Linked DNA regions of Limibacter armeniacum. The protein of the gene in region 2 interacts with the protein of the main gene of each other region in a pairwise test. Links are inferred from orthologs where the notes say so. Each region holds a gene or a part of one and is shown on either strand. Other genes may lie near its edges.

Region 1 (4,476 bases), on a different replicon or contig from region 2:
CTGAACTAATATTTGTTGTCGTTAACTGTAACTCAATACCTCTGTTTCTCATCTTACCAGCGTTGATATCCAGATCATCAAAACCTGAAGTTCTAGATAGCTGCTGTTCCACAAATAGGGCTGAAGTGATATCATTATAGACATCTAAGCTACCTCTTACTTTATTTTGGAAGAAGCCGAAGTCAATACCAGCATTAAACTTACTTGACTGCTCCCAACTCAAATCCGGATATTCAATTACTGTAGGTACAAGACCCTGCCCTGAGCCATACACAGTAGACCCAAATGCACTTTTCTTTTGGAAAGGCTCAATAGACAAGTCAGTATCATCTTGGTTACCCACCGTACCGTAAGAAGCTCTTACTTTCAGCAGGTTGATATTTTCAGCACTTTGAAGGAATGCTTCTTCTGTCAGGTTGTAAGAAAGTCCTGTTGACCAGAAGATCGCCCACTGGTTATTATCACCAAACTTCGAAGATCCATCTCGTCTTACGGTTCCCTGAAATGAGAAACGTTTGTCAAATGTATAGTTAGCAAACACGAAGTAAGACATCAGTGCTGTTCTCCACTTCTCACCGCCCACATCAGGGATCAGGTTGTTGTCTGGTGTACCTGGTGTTATACCTGCTGGTGTTTGAGGCAGTTTAGGATTGATACCATAACCAGTGTAGTCAAAGTTATTGTAAGACTTCTCTAAGATCTCAGTACCTGCCATTACATCAAAGTCGTGGTCGCCAATAGTTTTTGCCCACTGTACAGAGTTCACCCAGTTGTACTGGAACTTCGATGCACTTGTCGCACTGTAGAAACCCTGACCTTCTTTACCCCAAGCACTCAGTGTTCCTTCCGGATCTGCCCACTCTTCGTATTCTCTGTTTCTGAAGTCAAAACCAATTTTTGATTTTGCTGTCACATTAGGGAAAAGCTCAGCCTCTACGTATGTCGAGACAATTGCCTTTAACTCATTCATTTTCTCAATATAAGTATCCACCATTTCTACAGGGTTTCTACCAAAGCCTCTCAGCTTATACTCTTTCTCACCTGTAGTAGGATTGGTTACTTGAATGGAGTCGTATGGCATATAATCAATTGTAGCCAATACAAATGGGTTTGCTGTACTTAGCCCTTCACTTGGGATATATTGTGAAGTTGATCTACCCACATTGGCAGACAATCCGAATCTTAGTTTATCACTGTACTCGTGGTCAATATTGAAACGACCAGTAATTCTTTCCAGATCAGAACCTTCTGCTACACCTTCTTGCGCAAAATAGTTACCCGACACATAGAATCTAGTACCTTTAGCCCCTCCTGAAATATTAACTTCATGAGTTTCTGTTCTACCGATTCTAGTTACTGCATCCACCCAGTCAGTATTCGTATTTCTAAGAGCTGCCAATTTCTCAGCTGCATCATCTGGTGCATCAGGATTGTTAGATGAATATGTCCATCCAGGACCTCTCTTTATGATCTCTTCGTAAGCCAAACGCTCCTGAGTGTTCATCATTTCCACACCCATATCACCGATTTTTGACCAACCTGTCTGGTATCTGTAGTTTACTCTTGTTTTACCAATAGCTCCTTTTTTCGTTGTAATTACGATTACACCGTTACCACCACGTGAACCATACTGCGCAGTTGCTGAAGCATCTTTCAATACCGAAATAGAGGCAAAGTCATTCGCATTCAAAGTAGTGAAGGCATCCGATTCGATCGGCACACCATCTACAATGTAAAGTGGGTCATTACCACCGTTGATTGACCCGTTACCACGAATACGTACAGTAGCAGCGGCACCCGGCTGTCCTGAGCCAGCATTTACATACAGGCCAGGGCTTTGACCTTGAATCATTTGATCAAATGTCGCTACTGGTACTTGCTCAATCAACTTAGCGTCTACTGTAGCAATTGAACCTGTAATCTTCTTCTTATCTAACTCTCCATATCCTGTTACAACAACTTCATTAAGTTGCTTAACATCTTCCTCCATCACTAATTCAAAAAGTGACTGCGTTCCAAGTTCCTGCTCAATCGATAAAAAACCTACTAAGCTAAAAACCAATGTAGAAGCATCATTTGGAACATTGAGTTTGAATTCTCCATCAAGATTGGTAACGGATCCTATTGTTGATCCTTTTACATGAACAGTTGCACCTGGAAGTGGTTCGCCTGAAGCATCTTTAACCACGCCGGACACTGTTCGCTCTTGCGCTAAGGCCATAGAGAACAGGCCGAGCACAAACGTCAACAGTAATAACGTTTTTCTCATAGTTTAAATAATTGAATTGAATTGGTAGTTTGAATACTATAAAAAGTGTTAACCTTTGTTGGCAAATTACAACACAATATACCTATAAAACAATTTTTATGTTAAAAAATGTAATAATATTGATATATAATTTTACACATAACAAAAAGATACACATATAACTCTGTCATTAACAACAAATTAACAATAAAAACAACCATTAACAGATTGATAAATAGCCAACTAACACTTAATATATTCACTTTCGAAATTCACAACATTTAGGATAGCACATTGCAAATCTTAGGCTGTTTATAATGAATCATTATATTTAACACTACACCCAACACTAAAAAATGAATAATCCTCTATTGCCATTTGCACCCAATTAATTTTGAGAAAACGAGAAATCTGACAACAAATAAGTGGGTACATCAATTTTTTTTATACCAACTAACGGCAATAATTATTACTAAATCATATATTTTTTTAGTTGATATATCTGTATGGTTTACTACAAATACAAGGTTTATTACAATACTGTAGGAGATAAAAGACAGGTAGTATGTTTAGAACCTTTATTCTTTACAGAAGGGAAGGGTTGACAGAAAAAATAAAAGCCACGTTGTGAACACAACGTGGCTTTTATTATGCGATGTTTATTGAATCAAGGTTAAAGGCTCAATATGTCGGATAAAAAAACTACCCAACGATAATCCCTTCAACTGACTTAAGCGATCTCTTCGAATTTGCTGAAGAAGAAAGAAGACTCGATTGCAGCATTCTCATCTGAATCAGAACCGTGTACTGCATTCTCTCCTACTGATTTTGCATATGCCTTTCTGATAGTACCTTCTGCAGCTTCTGCAGGGTTAGTAGCACCAATCAGTTTTCTGAAATCTTCAACCGCATTATCTTTCTCAAGAACGATTGCCATGATAGGACCTGAGCTCATAAAGTCACACAGTTCTCCGTAGAAAGGTCTCTCCTTGTGAACTTCATAGAACTTACCTGCCAGTTCTTTTGTCAGGTGAGTGATCTTACCTGCTACAAGTTTAAAACCAGCTTCCTCAATCATTTTGATGATTGCCCCTGTATTGCCTGCGCCGAATGCATCAGGCTTAATCATAGTGAAAGTTCTTTTACCTGCCATTGTGGTATAAGGTTTAATGGTATTCAATTATTTATTTTCCTTGACCAAAGTCGTTGTTTAGCTCGCATGTGTTACGAATAACGGTGCAAATCTATACTTTTTTAGCGTACCCTTTACATTTAACAGGGATTTTTTTTCATTTTTTTTATATGATAAATCATTGACAAATACTTCTCCTTATTTCAAGGCGCTACACATTGTTTTACTCCTAGATCAATTCCTATTTTTTTCTTATCTGTTCATAATTTATCTTAGAAAAATCATAGAGATCAACAGGTAATTGAGACAATGAAGATTGGAATAATTTCGGATACGCATGACCATATAGACGAAGCTATCTTGCGACATTTCGAAGGATGTGATGAAATATGGCATGCGGGCGATGTAGGTGAACAGCATATATTGGATACTTTAGAAAAGGTGGCTCCTGTCCGTGCTGTTTTTGGGAATATTGATGGGGGTCCTGTCAAGTGGAACTTACCTGAAGATGCTATTTTTGAAGTGGAAGGGATTAAGGTATGGATAACACATATAGGAGGGTATCCACCTAAGTACACAGTTAAACTCAAGAAAAGGTTGGATGAAATAAAACCAAACTTATTTATTTGTGGACATTCTCATATACTGAAAGTAATTCCTGATAAGGACAGGCAATTGTTGCATATCAATCCGGGTGCCGCTGGCCACAAAGGGTTTCACAAGATGAGAACAATTGTGACTTTAGATATAACAGAAGGGAAAATGAGTGACCTCAAAGTGGTTGAACTGGGAAAGAGGGGACAAATTGGATAAAACAAAAAGTAGCCAATAAACAAACTGGTTTGCAGTTTTGCTTATTGGCTACTTTTGATATCGCTGAAATCGCTAAATTACTTACCGAAAGAAGCTTTCAGTTCCTCAACGTCAACCTTTTTGATAACAGGCTTAGCGCTAAGTCTTTTCATTGTCTTCTTTCTAGCAATCGCTCTCATTCTGTTTCTCAGTCCTTTTCTGATAAGTTTTGTAGAAGCCATTTCTATATTTTTTTAAAGTTGATATCTTTTAATATGAGCGTGCAAATTTAAGGGTAAAATAA
Region 2 (6,092 bases):
GATCACTATATTCCCCTTTAGCAAACTGTATGGCAACACCTGTCAGCTTACGTAATGCATTGACCACTTTACTCTTTATTAGCCATGACCCAAATATGATTGCCAAAACATTCAACACCAGAATACAAACCAACACTCGCTTTTCTTCACTGACCTTACGCTCTCTCAGTACTTCTAAAGATTCGGCAAATTGGGCATCACGATGCTGCATATCTTCAACATGATTACCTATGTACTCAATACTCTTTTGAACAAGTGGGTTCTTTACTTTTACCATTTTCATCATCTGTACAGAATCCGACTTTTGGGAATAGTCAATATTCAAGTCAAATACTTGTTGCTCCAGAAAAAAGGGCTCTTCCAATATATTTTTCATATGATGACTAAATAATGCCCATTTTTTATCCACCTGATTCAAGTAAAGCATCTGCACATCTTTTACTTCACTCAAACCACTTCCATCTGAAGTCTCCCCTCCATTTTTCAACAGCTTTATTACTAAATCATGCTCACTAAAAGCCTCCAAAGCAGCCTTCTTTGCCTCTAGGTTTTCCTTGTCTGCATACAAGCATGCATACAGAACCATTTCCTGAGTAAGTAATGTATTCTGGTTGGCCAACTTGATTACATTGGTCAAATCAGGGTTTAAGGTATTCAAGCTAAAAATGGCAAACAGGTTCGCCAACATTAATCCTGTCCCACCTATTATCAATAATTTATAAAGTGAGAGTTTTCCTAATTGGGTTTTCTTTAGCATGAGCATTCAGGTTACTATAATCAGGTAAGTGAAAGGTCTTTTGAATGGTCAGAGACATCCAGTATTCTGGGGAGTTGAAGTAGTAAAGGTTTTATAGTAGTCTTTAATAAATATAAAAGAATTCGTGATTTTCTAACTATAATCTAATGCCTTCTTAAGGTAAATGATATTTGCAGTCAATAAAAAAGCCCTTCAGCGCTATTTGCACTGAAGGGCTTTACAATATCAACTACGATCAATTAAGCTGTTGTTTTATCTTCCTTTACAAAGGTGACAGCCACAGATCCCAATATCATACATACACCAGCGAATGCCAGTAGCAGAATTGCCTGATTATCGAACAGCGCTATCAGCGAACCACCAAATAACCCTGCAATGATTTGAGGACCTGCAATGGTAAAGTTGAAAATACCCATATATAAACCCATCTTATCCGAAGGCAACACACCAGACAGGATTGCATATGGCATAGCCAAAATCGCAGCCCATGCAACACCTACTCCCGCCATCGAGAGGAAGAGCATATTCTTATCTGTAAAGATCATCATGGAGATCAGTCCTAAACCTCCCAAAGCCAATGACAAACTGTATACAAACTTACGGCTAGTCATTTCTGCCAACTTAGGCATTACTAAAGAGAAAATCGCTGCAAAGAAACTGTATGCACCGAAAATTACCCCAGTCCAGTTACCTGCTTCATTAAAGGCTGCTGAAGTAGCATCTCCTGGTTCTGTCCCCCAAATATGTTGTGCAATAGCAGGAGTTGTATACACCCACATGATATATAAAGCCACCCAAGAGAAAAACTGTACCACCGCCAATTGCATCATGGTCTTCGGCGTACCAGCCAACGTTTTGAAGAAGCTCTCTTTTTCTTGTTTTTGTTCCTCTGTTTTCTCTACCGGATTGTATTTAAAGTATTCTTCTGGTGGATATTCTTTTGTTCTAAATGAAGTCCAGATAACTGACAGAATCAATGCAGAACCACCAATGTAGAATGACCAAATTACTGAGTCAGGAATCTTTTCACCTGCTGCAGGCTCATTGGCTACACCAAACTGCGTCAAGATAAAAGGTAATAATGACCCTACTACTGCACCTGTATTGATCAGGAAACTTTGTACAGAATAACCCAAGTTTCTTTGAGATGCCGGTACCATATCCCCTACCAATGCACGGAAAGGCTGCATGGTAATATTAAAGGATGCATCCATAATCAACAGCATCAGTGCGCCAAAGAACATGGCGGGCATTATGGCTGTAAAAATCTCGGAGTTGGGCATCAGGAACATTGCTATAGTAGCACAGATAGCTCCTGCCAAGATGAATGGAATTCTTCGACCCAATTTAGTCCAAGTGGTATCACTGGCTGCCCCTACGATAGGCTGAATGATGATTCCGGCAACTGGAGCTGCCAACCAAAAGAAACCTAGATGATGTACGTCTGCTCCTAATGCTTGCAGAATACGGCTTACATTACCGTTCTGAAGCGCAAACCCGAACTGCACTCCCAAAAAGCCGAAACTCAGGTTCCAGATCTGCCAGAAGCTAAGTGTTGGCTTTTGTACTTTAGTTATTTCCATACTAGTTTAGAACAATAGTGAATTGTTATATAATGTCTTCGATTTATACAATCTTACTAAAAAATGGTGATTGAAAGATGATCTTCCTCATTAAATGGAAAGAAAAACGTCTAGGCAACATTTATAAGCATAACAATATAAAACGCAATCGGTTGCAGAGTTTCACCAAATAAAACACTTTACCTTTTAACCAACCGACATCATAATTGAAATGATAGTTTTGCATGAAAGGTTCAATGTCTACCTTATGAAATCATTTATTGTACTATTCTAATAATTACCTAAAGGCATAAAAAAAGTCCTTGTGACTATAAACACAAGGACTCTTTGAAACTGCTCTGAAGCTAATTTTTTACCACTCAATTGGTTCCTTACCCTGCTGTTGCAGGTATTCATTGGCCTTAGAAAAATGTCCGTTACCGAAGAATCCTCTATGTGCGGAAAGTGGTGATGGGTGTGGCGATTTCAAAACCAAATGCTTCTTTGTATCAATTATGGCACCTTTCTTTTGGGCATAAGAACCCCAAAGAATAAAAACCACCCCTTCCTTCTCATCAGACACCTTCTTGATCACAGCATCTGTAAACTCCTCCCATCCCTTTTTTTGATGAGAGCCTGCCTTATGAGCTTCCACAGTCAAGGTAGCATTCAGAAGTAATACACCTTGATCTGCCCAACGTTCGAGGTTACCTGTATCAGGAATTGGCTTACCCAAGTCCTGTGCGATCTCTTTAAAGATATTTTGAAGCGATGGTGGATACTGCACCCCATCATTGACAGAGAAGCACAACCCATTGGCCTGACCTGGTCCATGATAAGGGTCTTGCCCCAGTATCACTACCTTGACATTGTCAAAGGTACAGCGGTCAAACGCATTAAAAATAAGTTTACCGGGAGGGTAAATCGTATTATTCGTATACGCTCCCTTTACAAAGTTTGTAAGCTGCTGAAAATAAGGTTTGTCAAATTCAGTTTGGAGTTTTCCTTTCCAAGAGTCTTCTATTTTGACGTCCATCTTTCTTTGTTTATGATTTAGTTATTTCCAATTTCTGGTCTACTGCTGACTTATTTGATAAGGGCATTTTGAAGCGGAATATGGCGATCAATCCTATAATGAAAAATACGCCCAATGATAGTGCAGAGTAGCGCATACTTCCATACAAGTACTCCATCAATCCAAAGCTGAAAGTACCAATTACCACTGATAGCTTATCTGCCACATCATAGAAACTAAAATAAGAGGTGGTATCGATCGTACCATCAGGAATCAGCTTGGAGTAGGTTGATCTAGAAAGTGACTGAATACCTCCCATTACTAGTCCAACCGCTACAGCTAAAGTATAGAACTGCATTTCAGTGTAAGTATAAAAGGCTCCAATACAGATCAGTACCCAAGAGAATATCATGATAGCAATAGCGCTTTTATTACCTATTTTCTTAGATAGCCAAGCAAAGAAGTAAGCTCCTGCAATTGCAACAATCTGAAGCAAAAGCACTGTTACAATCAGTTTCACACTACTCAGATGAAGCTCTTTCTCTCCAAAATTAGCCGCTAATAGCATAACGGTCTGTACCCCCATATTGTAAAAGAAGAAAGAAACCAGAAAACGCTTGATCGGTTTATGGTACTTAAGGCTACTGAAAACCTTTCTCAATTCTTCATACCCTCTACTGATCAGTTTATAGTTCCTTCTCTTTTTGTCTTTGGAGTCACTTGGTAAGTAGTATAAAGCGATCTGTGCAAATCCTAACCACCAGACACCTACAGTCAGAAATGAGAGTCTGACTGCCAAATCCTTGTCGATGCCTATAATATCAGGAAACTCAATAAAGGCAAAGCAAACAATCAGGTGGATCACACTTCCTATATAACCCATTGAAAAGCCCTTGGCAGACAGTACATCGTATCTATCTTCAGTTGCTATCTCAGGTAAATAAGCATTGTAAAACACCAATGACCCTGCATACCCTATACTCGCCAATACACTTAATATTATTCCATACTCAATATTGGCCCCATGAAAAAAGAATAAGCCCAAACACGACAAGGAACCTATCAACACAAAAATCTGAAGCATTCTCTTTTTCACCCCTCCTGTATCAGCCATTCCTGAAAGCAGAGGAGACAAACTCGCTATAAGTAAAAATGAAAAAGCGATTGAATAAGAGAATAAAACCGTGTTCTCAATAGAAAAACCAAAGAATTCAACCCTGTCACCATTGAAAGCTTCCCTTGTGGAAACATTGTAATAAATGGGAAAGATAGTAGAGGTAATTACCAAAGAGTAAACGGAATTTGCCCAGTCATAAGAACACCAGGCATTGAGTACTTTTTTGTTGTTCAGTTCCATATCATGATAGTTAATAAAGGCCTCAGTAATACCTGAAGCCTATGGTATTGACCTGAAGGCTTATCTCATCACCTTACAGATCACTTGGTTACGTATTACAGACTGTTTACAATATCAAACACCATTGAAGCTGCCAATTTAGCCGTTCTATGGTCTGTATCATATTTTGGGTTCAGTTCTGCTATATCAGTTGAGATTACTTTCTCTGATTTGTGAATTTTCTTGAACGACTTTACAAACAAAGCATCCGGTGTTATGCCATTATAGGCTGGAGCACTTACACCAGGTGCATATGCTGCAGAAAATACATCCAGACAGTTTGTATTATAGACAAAGTCAACACTATTAATAAAATCACTTATTTTCTGGAAGATAAGTGTACGGTCTGCTGCATTGAATTTCCTTCCAGCCACGTACTCCACACCCAACTCTTCAGCAACATTGAACAGCTTCTTTGTATTACTGTTTTTCTGAATGCCTAACACCAAATACCTGAAGTCTTCTCCTTCTTTCTGCATATCACGGGCAATCTGAAGAAACGGCGTTCCTGAAGAACCTCTTCCATTTTCTAACTCTCTTAGGTCAAAATGTGCATCAAAATTAATGATGCCCAGCTTCTTACCTGGATGTACCTCCTTAATATACTGCTTCAGTCCAAGGTAATGTCCATATGCCACCTCATGACCTCCACCAAATACAAGTGGTTTATACCCTGCCAACAATACTTTTGCTACAGCTTTACCAAGTGTTGCCTGAGCTTCTTCTAACCCTTCTCCAATACAAACAATATTTCCACCATCCAGCAGCTTTACATTTTCAGGAAAATGAACGGGCAGATTCATACAAGATTTTCTTAGGTCATAAGGGCCATCAATCGCCCCAAGCCTGCCTTTGTTTCTGCGGACACCTTCCTCAGACATAAAGCCAATGATAACAATCCCTTTTTCATCTTCCTTCAAAACTGGCAAGTCAGCCTCAAGCAAATTAACTGTCTCAATTACCTGATGCCATCTTGCATCCTCACGACTTGTACCGTCAATTCTTCCGTCCCAAAATTTGCGGTCTGTAGATTGGTAGTTATTATTTTTCATAAGTTGATTCACATTGGAAAATAAAGTCCCATCAAGCACATTCTTCCCTCAAAAATACAATGCGTATGGCACTATAATAATAGCCGTCCAATAACCATAAAAAATTTTTTTCAAACAAATTATCCTAAAAGTCCATTACTCATTATATAATTCACGATTACACTTATACCATGAACAACTCAAAAACTAAAGCCATCATCATACTTGGAAGTGCTAGGTCAGATGGTAACACCAGTAAAATTACTTCCTATATCTCGGAGAAGTTCAATATTGAAATTATAGACTTACTGGAAGCTAATATTGGATTCTT

The links. The genes of interacting proteins can lie anywhere in the genome.
Region 1: the proteins of ung (region 2) and V6R21_RS26380 interact in binary tests that used the Escherichia coli proteins (3 or more experiments, as listed by UniProt). The link is inferred for Limibacter armeniacum from one-to-one orthologs.

What each region holds. Positions count from the first base shown.
Region 1 is NZ_JBAJNO010000009.1:2,053,039-2,057,514, forward strand. The notes cover bases 1,691-4,476. They hold V6R21_RS26380 (nucleoside-diphosphate kinase), read right to left. Parts: upstream 3,402-4,476; coding sequence 2,979-3,401; downstream 1,691-2,978. Other genes in these bases: V6R21_RS26375 (SusC/RagA family TonB-linked outer membrane protein), read right to left, coding at 1,691-2,269; V6R21_RS26385 (metallophosphoesterase family protein), read left to right, coding at 3,690-4,193; V6R21_RS26390 (hypothetical protein), read right to left, coding at 4,271-4,414. In the rest of the region: more of V6R21_RS26375, read right to left, coding at 1-1,690. UniProt on the Escherichia coli protein: Major role in the synthesis of nucleoside triphosphates other than ATP. The ATP gamma phosphate is transferred to the NDP beta phosphate via a ping-pong mechanism, using a phosphorylated active-site intermediate.
Region 2 is NZ_JBAJNO010000008.1:1,472,956-1,479,047, reverse strand. The notes cover bases 1,525-4,235. They hold ung (uracil-DNA glycosylase), read right to left. Parts: upstream 3,356-4,235; coding sequence 2,693-3,355; downstream 1,525-2,692. Other genes in these bases: V6R21_RS12110 (MFS transporter), read right to left, coding at 3,366-4,235; V6R21_RS12120 (MFS transporter), read right to left, coding at 1,525-2,340. Outside these bases: V6R21_RS12125 (GAF domain-containing protein), read right to left, coding at 1-757; more of V6R21_RS12120, read right to left, coding at 997-1,524; more of V6R21_RS12110, read right to left, coding at 4,236-4,691; hutG (formimidoylglutamase), read right to left, coding at 4,787-5,782; V6R21_RS12100 (flavodoxin family protein), read left to right, coding at 5,953-6,092. UniProt on the Escherichia coli protein: Excises uracil residues from the DNA which can arise as a result of misincorporation of dUMP residues by DNA polymerase or due to deamination of cytosine.